Regions from separate parts of the Paenibacillus sp. FSL F4-0125 genome, predicted to be linked through region 1. Evidence: riboswitches for the same ligand, from Rfam matches in the RefSeq annotation. Region 1 holds a riboswitch; the other holds the start of a gene.
The links. Region 1 has a riboswitch for cyclic di-GMP ahead of NST74_RS28795 (NPCBM/NEW2 domain-containing protein). Riboswitches for the same ligand answer to the same signal wherever they lie in the genome.
Positions count from the first base shown of each region.

Region 2: linked by a shared signal. The riboswitch ahead of NST74_RS01825 (anti-repressor SinI family protein) and the one ahead of NST74_RS28795 (NPCBM/NEW2 domain-containing protein) in region 1 are both predicted to bind cyclic di-GMP.

Region 1 covers NZ_JBBOZJ010000001.1:6,465,836-6,470,390, reverse strand. The annotation lists gene NST74_RS28810 (hypothetical protein) at 1-203, shown strand, start outside; gene NST74_RS28805 (EAL domain-containing protein) at 145-777, shown strand; gene NST74_RS28800 (hypothetical protein) at 806-1,459, shown strand; cyclic di-GMP riboswitch class I at 1,617-1,706, shown strand; gene NST74_RS28795 (NPCBM/NEW2 domain-containing protein) at 1,962-4,555, shown strand, end outside.
Region 2 covers NZ_JBBOZJ010000001.1:406,490-411,044, reverse strand. The annotation lists gene NST74_RS01845 (hypothetical protein) at 1-100, shown strand, start outside; gene sipW (signal peptidase I SipW) at 102-689, shown strand; gene NST74_RS01835 (TasA family protein) at 782-1,402, shown strand; gene NST74_RS01830 (helix-turn-helix domain-containing protein) at 1,562-1,891, shown strand; gene NST74_RS01825 (anti-repressor SinI family protein) at 2,100-2,255, opposite strand; cyclic di-GMP riboswitch class I at 2,283-2,367, opposite strand; gene NST74_RS01820 (2-oxoglutarate dehydrogenase E1 component) at 2,840-4,555, shown strand, end outside.

The DNA.
Region 1 (4,555 bases):
TTGAATTCCGTATAGATGACCAAACATGGAGACCTCTATCCGAATTACCCACTGTACTTAATATGGAGTGGATTGATGAGGTTATAACTAAGGGCTTAGTTACTTGTCACTTCCAACCGATTGTGAACGTACGGGAAGAGATTTTTGCATACGAGCTCCTATCCAGATTTAAAAAAAGAAGATGGGTCCCTTATCTATCCTAATGAGATTTTTGCGGCGGCACGGAATCGTGGGCGTTTATATGCTTTAGACCGGTTATGTAGAATGACTGCTGTAAAATATGCTGCACCCTTAAATAAAAAAACATTTATTAATTTTATCCCAACGTCGATCTACGCGCCAGAGTTCTGCTTAAGATCAACCGTTGAACTGGCCAATCAATTAGGCGTCGATCCCTCTCTTTTTGTCTTTGAAGTTGTTGAGACGGAGAAAGTGGATGATCTCGCTCACTTGAAAGCTATTTTGACATATTACAAGGATCGGGGATTTGAATACGCTCTAGATGATGTTGGCGAGGGCTTCAGCACGATCGAGATGTTATGGGAGCTTAAACCCCATTACATGAAGCTGGATATGAAATATGTTCAGGGTGTGTCCAGCGATCTGAACAAACAGAAAATAGCTAAACAATTTTTAGAAAAAGCTTTAGAAATCCAATCCGTTCCTTTAGCAGAAGGTGTGGAGTTTAGAGAGGACTTTGAATGGCTCAAGCAGAGTGGTTATCAGTTGTTTCAGGGCTATTTATTTGGAAAGCCTGATCCTATTCCCAAACAGTGATCCTAAGGAGCATATCTCCGTCTAGAGGATGAGATGGATTTCAGGTCAGAGTCTGAGTACAGGCAAACCCCGGGGTTGTATAATTAAGGTAATTGAGAAGGGGGACGGGATGGATATGAAATGGCATAAGTACATCACGCGCTGGGCGGATTCTAGAGGGTTAGGTGGACGGGAAATTGATTATCAATGGCCGTCTCCATCATTTCCGGTGGTAAGTATCCGCAGCAATTTGGGTCGATACTCAGGTCAGGGGTATGGTTACGGAAGCAAGCCACAAGTGAAGACGGCTGTTGGTTTAATTGCTATTGGAGATGTAGCTATAGGCTTGATATCCATAGGTGCAATAAGCGTCGGTGTACTATCCGTAGGTGCTATATCACTGGGGATGTGGTTAGCGCTCGGAGCGATAGCACTTAGTTGGCTTGGCTTCGCTGCGGGAGCAATTGCGATTGCAGGAGTGGCTGTGGGAGCGATCGCGATAGCCGAAAAAGCATTGGGAGCGATAGCCATAGGCGATACAGCGTTTGGGGCGATAGCCATAGGGCGAATCGCTGGAGGTGTGATAGCTATTGGACAATGGGCATATGGTGTAATCGCTGTTGGAGAGCATGGCTTCGGGTTAATTCCGATCACGGGTGATGTGTGGAATTGGTTCCGGCGTTTGTTTGGGCTAGGAGATTAAGCGGCTAAGCAGTTCTAAAGTATCATTCATAGTCTGGGATAGTTAATAAAAAATATCTATCAGAACAGAAAAACTAATTGCAATTACCTATTCGGATTTCATACCAATTAATCATGCGATCAGATGTAGCGTTATGTTACTCTTTGTAATGTATTCGAAACTTCATAGGCAAACCTATGGAAATGTAGGGACGCAAAGCTATAGGGACTAAGGTTATTATAATAACTATTGTCAGCCAGCTGCCAAAGAGTGTATTACGCTTTTTGTTAAAATATAAGTGAGTATAAGTTATACACCTATACTTAATGTCTTATATTTCTCGCTTAAACGCGTATCGTCCTTAGAAGGGCGTCGAGGCGTTTATGCTTGTTAAAGTTTAATAAAAATTAAGTCTTAATTTTTATGGACTTTATACGCAATCAAGCTACTCTTTTGGGGTAGTTTTTTTTGTGCCCATTTTTGGGTACAGAAGAGATTCATATTACATCTGGGGGTAGAAAAGATGAAAAAAATGATTGCAATCGCTACATCGGCAGCCATGATAGCCAGTTTTTCGAGCGAGGCAGGTTATGCTTTAGCAAGTGATGTAAGCAAGGTAAGTGTAGTGAACAGCGTAGTACAAAGCAAAGCTGAGCTATTAAGCAGTGCGTCAGTTATTCCGTTTGATCTGTATGGAAAGGCTATCCTTAGCGCTTATAACGATGTTTTTAAAATGAATCCTGCAAATATTAAATCCATCACGAATAACGGTGGCAACTACTCAGGTTCACCAATAGCTAAGGCTATTGATGGCGATATGAGTACGCATTGGGAAACGGGCAAACCGAATAGCTCAACGTTTACGAATGAGGTTGTCTTTGTTTTTAATGAGTCCACGGAATTAAATAGAATTGTATACGCTGCAAGACAATCCGGTGCAAAGGGTAAGGGGTTTGCTCAGGAATTTGATATTTATGGCTCAACTACGGATGCAGGCGATTTTACACTAATATCCTCTGGAGAATATAAAGGCGGAGCAGGAGATGTTGTGGAGATTGAGTTTGCACCTACAGCTTTCAAGAGACTTAAATTTGTCTACAAAAAAGCTAACCAGGATTGGGCGAGTGCGGCTGAGTTTTCTTTTTACAAAGAAGATGTCGTATCGGCAAAGATGAAAAATTTATTTACAGATGATACCTTGAGTCAAATTAGTGCAGCATTTAATACGGTAGAGAAGTTAACAGCTTTAGAACAAGAAGTGCAGTTACATCCACTGTACACGCAGTTTCAAGCAGATATAGAGAATGCAAAGGTGCTTCTGGAGAACCATCAAGTAGAGGCAACGGCAGCTAAGGTTTCGAAGTTAAAGGGGTATGGCACAGCATATGAAAATGCCTATAGCGAAGCTTACAGAATGCCAAACTCAAACGTATCAAAAGTAACGGTGAATGGTGGAAGCTACCCAGGTACGAAACCGGAATACATGCTCGATGATCTGCCGAATACACATTGGGAAACGAACAAAAATAATGACGACAGCTTCACGAATGAAGTCGTGTTTGAATTAGCACAGGCCAAAGTATTAGACAGAGTGGCTTTCCTGGCTAGAGATAATCGCAAAGGGTTCCCAGAAGCTTTTGAAATCTATGCATCAGAGACGAGTAAGGGAGAGACCTTTCAGCTCGTATCTAGCGGAACCGCGACTAGTACGAACGACTTTCTGGAGTTTAAATTCGAGCCTGCGAAGTTTAAAAGATTGAAATTCAAGTTCACAAAAGCCAATATTAACAGACCTTTTGCGGCTGAATTTAGATTTTATACAGAGGATAAAATAAGCGAAGCTGTGAATGGTATTTTCACAGATGGAACGATGAGTGCGGTTATTCCTGCTTATAATAGCGCCAATGCAATCAATGAATTAGAAGAAGCGGCAAAAGTACATCCGCTCTATCCAATCCTTAAAGACTCATTGGATTTGGCTAAGAAGCTAGTAAATGGTGAAGTTCAAACCGAAGGCACCATTATTGAGGCTGAACAGCGTGGAGATATGAAAAAGCATGCACAGCAAAACCTGAGAATTGGTTTCGGTACGAACAACCAACCTACGGGACTCGTTGCAATGCCTGGAGATACGATCAATGTTTATGTAGATGTAGCTTCTACTGATAAATTGCCTGCAATAGTATTTTCGCAACAAGAGGCGGCTTGGAATGTTTGGGCTAGAAGCGTGCAATTACGTCCTGGTAAAAACACTATAACCGTTCCTGAGTTCGCGACGAATAGTTATTATGCACATGATGTGACTAAGGGCGGTACAGTGTATATCGTCAATCCATATACAGCTGAGGAACAAGGAAAAGCACCTTTGATCCGGTTCGAGGGGCTTACGAAGATCCCTATGATGACAAAGACCACAGATCCAGAACAATTCAAAGCCTTCCTAACCACCTACAAACAAAAATTAGATGAAGATAAGGCAGCACATCCGAATGTCCAAGATCGCAAACTTATTGATGTAGTAGAAATGGTCAGCGATCATGTTATTTTTACAGGAACGGCTACAGAAGCGTATAACAAGTTTATTACACAAGAAAACAATCCACTGAATACCGTAACCGGCTATGATACTTGGATGAAGACGATCTTTGACTTCTATGGCTTGGATGGCAGCAGCGAGATTCATGATGCCAAGCTAATTCGTGAAAATATTCGATTGATGCAGCCTTATGGTGCAATGTATGCCGCGGGAGATCATACTGGGATACAAATTGGGACCGTAGCGACGATGTTAGGTGATTTTAACAAAGTCTATCCTGGTTGGGGATTGAATCATGAAATTGGGCATCGCTTGGCTATGGGTGAACGGGAATATGGTGAAGTAACTAATAATATGGTGTCTATGTTGATGTCAGTCTATGCGGATTCGATGGATACTCGTATTCCTTTTGAGAGTGATATTTATAAATATGTCCTCGAAGAAAATAAAGTGGTTATGAATCAGCAGGGCTTATTTGCACAGCTCGGTGCCTACTGGCAGTTGGAATTGGCGCACCCGGGTTACTGGACCGAACTGACCAAGCTGTACCGCGAGCGAAAGGTATCCCTTCCTAACGGTGA
Region 2 (4,555 bases), 6.1 Mb from region 1:
GGTTCCTCAGGAGACGCCAAAGGCGGAAGCTACAACCTCTTCCCCACCGGCAGCAACACCAGCTCCTTCGGCCCTTCAACAAGACAAAGGTGGAGAATAATATGCGGATTAAAAAAATGATCAACAATACATTATCGAGCATCATGCTTGTGATCTTTATTCTGCTGGTGATAGCCGTAGTGTTATCCAAGGCCTCCGGCGGTGAACCTGCCTTCTTCGGATACCAGATCAAATCGGTACTCTCAGGTTCGATGGAGCCAGGGATTCAAACCGGATCGATTGTCGCTTTAAAACCCGGAGGAGATATGAATCGCTTCAAAAAAGGCGATGTTATCACCTTTAGAAATGAAGAAAACCTGCTCATTACTCACCGTGTTGTAGAAGCAACAATGAACAACGCTACTGGTGAAGCCATGTATCGCACGAAAGGCGATAACAATGATGCGCCTGATATGAACCCTACCAGTTCCACAAATGTTGTAGCTGAGTATACCGGGGTCACTGTTCCTTATGTAGGTTACGCTATGAATTTCGCAGTTTCCAAAGCTGGAAGTGTTGTGCTCATGATCGTACCAGGCTTGATGCTCCTGCTCTATGCCCTGTATTCATCATGGAAGGCTGTAGCTGCACTCGAAAAGAAAAATGCGGCTATACTGCCCACCTCTCCACCTCCAACTGAAATACAGTAATTCGTTGATTGTCCGCTTCCGCTTACGAACCGGAAGTTACAATATATAACTTTTATAAAAAAAACCACAAAAACCGAGGAGGAATTTTAATTATGGGTATCAAAAAAACATTGGGTCTTGGCGTAGCATCTGCAGCACTGGGTTTATCATTGATTGGTGGAGGAACTTTCGCTTACTTTAGCGACACTGCACAAAGCACCGCTACATTCGCAGCTGGTACACTGGATTTGAACTCTGATCCTTCTGTTATCGTTGATTTGAAGGATCTGAAGCCAGGCGATACGATCAAAAGAGACTTCAAACTAAAAAATGACGGTACACTTGATATCGGTTCGATCCTCCTCAAAACAGCTACCTCTATTAATGATGTAGGTGGTAACAACGGCGCTAACGATTTGGCAAAATTCATCAAAGTTAAATTCCTGGTGAATAAAGATAAAAGCGGCATCTTACCTGGTAGTGAAGAGAAAGTAGTTTGGGAAACTACCCTGGCCGATTTGAAGACTCAGACACCGGATCTCGTAAAAAATACTGGACTTGATGCAATCTGGGGTACTAGCGAAGCATCTGGAATTAAGGCTGGCACAAATGATAGCTTCACCGTTCAATTCGAATTTGTTGATAACGGCCAAGAGCAAAACTACTTCCAAAAAGATTCATTAACTCTGACTTGGGATTTCGTAGGTAAGCAAACCGCTGGATCCGCTAAATAATCTAATAAGTCTTCCATTCGAAGAGCAGCAGATTCTTATTCCGGAAAGCGGATAAGTAGATGCTGCTTTTTTCTTTACAATAATCTTTGTCGAATTTATTGATATTTGCTATACTAATAACAAAAATTACGGAGGGGCGTCAGCATAGTGCCACAAAATATGGGCCAACGTATCCAGCATCTCCGCCTAGAAAAGGGATTGTCCCTATCTGAGCTTGCGGACAGAGCGGATGTTGCTAAGTCGTATCTTAGCAATGTGGAGAGAAACATCCAATCCAATCCTTCAATCCAATTTATCGAAAAGATCGCCGACGCGCTTCAGGTATCCATCCACGCTTTGCTCTATGGAGAACCTAATGATGCTGAGGAATCACCTTTAGATTCGGAATGGTTCCGATTGGTGCAGGAAGCTATGGCCTCAGGCATAAGCAAACGCGAATTCAAGGAGTTTCTGGACTACCAGAAATGGCGCCTGGATCAGAAGGATTAATCCTTCCATCTGATCTGATAAGATCCTCTTCTACTCATACTATCAAGCATAAGCGCCTTCGTTCTCCTAAATGGACTGCGAAGGCGTTTTATATTCTACTAGAATATAAGGACAGTGTGTCATCTGAAACTTATAGCTGCTTAATATAAAGAAAAAAAGCACAGCGAGTTATCGCTGTGCTCATTTGATATGTAATGCTCTGAATGTATTACTGCACGGCTTGCACAGTCTTCTCATTTAAGAAGCGACGAATTTCATCTGCCTTTATGCCAGCCTTCTTAGCTGCTAATAATAAATGGACCCACTCTACGTCTAGATCAATGACCTGCTGTTCTTTGTTGCTTCCCTGGTTGGACTTGTCCAAAAAATCTCCTCCTAAGATTTTACGTCCCCAGGCAATCCGGCTGTCATAGTATTTCTACCTTAGACCCGCGACTTTGTGCCCCTGCCTTTCGGCAAGTTTACCTTTTACTGGACCCTTTACGTGAAAGGATCTACTTTGAAATATATGAAAAACGCTAACTGCAATAACATTATACTATACTAAAGTGAAAAAGTGTGTCGATTTCTGATTAGTTTTTCCATTAAAAAACAAAAAATAGAAGTTCTTTTATAGAATTTCCTGTCCTATTATCGCGATACTCGTCTTATTCATAAAATTATATAACCCAATATAATAATGCCCCATCCCCTATTTAGTTAAAATTAAGGATAATAGAATCATTTTAGTAGGCCTTTAGAATGGGTAATAAAAAAGAACAACTCTTTATTTAGTAGAACAAGCTAACCCATACCATTTTGCGAACGTATTAGACGAAAGAATGAATTGATTACATGTGTGGAAAGTAGCACAATAAGATGAGGAATGAAACCGCAATCATCACAGCTCCTACAAGCATTGACACAAAATGTCACGTATGGAGTTCATCCGTTGAGGAGGATGTATTCATGGCAGCCAAAGAGCCCTATAACGAATCCATTTGGAGTAAGTATTATGGACCCAATTTAGGCTACATTCAAGAAAGATACGAGCAATTTGTGAAAGACCCATCCACCGTAGAGAATAATTATCGCGAACTTTTTACAAATTCGGGTCCCCCACCATTAACACCGGATAGCGAACCGGCTCCACAGCCTCGCATTTCGGGAGACACCGAATGGCTTAGAAAAGCAGTAAGAGCTTCCAAGTTAATCGCTAATATTCGTATATATGGCCATATGGCCGCTGAAATTGATCCGCTTGAGCGGGACCACAATCCCATGGCTAAATATCTCGAACTTGAAACCTATGGGCTGACCCGTGAGGATCTGATCGCATTACCTGCCACACTCATTTGGGAGAATGCACCGAATGACGTGCATACCGGATGGGATGCTGTTCAGCGTATGCGTCAGGCATATACCAAAACTATCGCCTATGAATTCGGGCATGTGCATGAGGAAAAAGAATTGCAATGGCTGAATAGACAGGCAGAATCCACTAGCTCACCAGCACCTTTAAATAATTCAGAACGCAAAGAACTACTAAACCGCCTGATTCAAGTAGAGCAATTCGAAACCTTCCTCCACAAGACCTTTGTGGGCCAGAAACGTTTCAGCTTGGAGGGCAACGACGCTCTTGTGCCGATGCTCGATGAAATCGTACGCGCTGCTGCGCATGACGGTGCAGAGCATATTCTGATGGGTATGGCGCACCGCGGCCGTCTCAACGTTCTCGCACATATTTTAGGCAAACCTTATGATATTATATTTTCAGAGTTTCATCATTCTCCAAACAAGGAGCTCTTCCCTTCCGAAGGCTCTACAGGCATTAACTATGGCTGGACGGGTGATGTGAAATACCATCTCGGTGCAGACCGCGCTGTCCGTGAAGGAGAAACCGTACGCACAAGAATAACACTAGCGAACAATCCAAGTCACTTGGAATTCGTCAATCCTGTCGTGGAAGGTTTCACTCGTGCCGCTCAAGAGGATCGGAGCACTGCCGGACTGCCTAAGATTGATACCAGTAAAGCTATAGCAGTGCTAATGCATGGCGATGCTGCTTTTCCAGGTGAAGGGATTGTTGCAGAAACACTTAATATCGGCAAACTTCAAGGTTATCAGAATGGTGGAACGATCCATATCATTGTTAATAACCGGATCGGCTTTACGACCGAAAGTGAAGACTCCCGTTCTACGCATTATGCCAGTGATATCGCCAAAGGGTATGAAATCCCGATTGTCCATGTCAACGCCGATGATCCGGAGGCCTGTGTAGCAGCTGTCCGTTTAGCTAGCGCATATCGCCACCAATTTAAAAAGGATTTCGTGATTGATCTCATCGGCTACCGCCGTCATGGTCATAACGAAATGGATGATCCTGATACTACACAGCCTATTGTTTACAGTAAGGTGCGTAAACATCCAACCGTCTACAAGGTTTATGCTGAACGACTACAGCGTGAAAAGATTCTTACAGCTGACGATGTTAAAGAGATGAATGCTGCTGCAGAAAGCGTTTTGCAACGTGCGTATGATAGTATGAAGGAAGGCAATCACAAGAAAAAAGAACCAAAAGCCTTCATTCCTTTAGAAGCGGAACACGCTGCGCCAGGCTCAACAGCATTATCTATCTCCAGCCTGCAGGAGATCAATCGTGAACTGCTGACTGTGCCCGAAGGA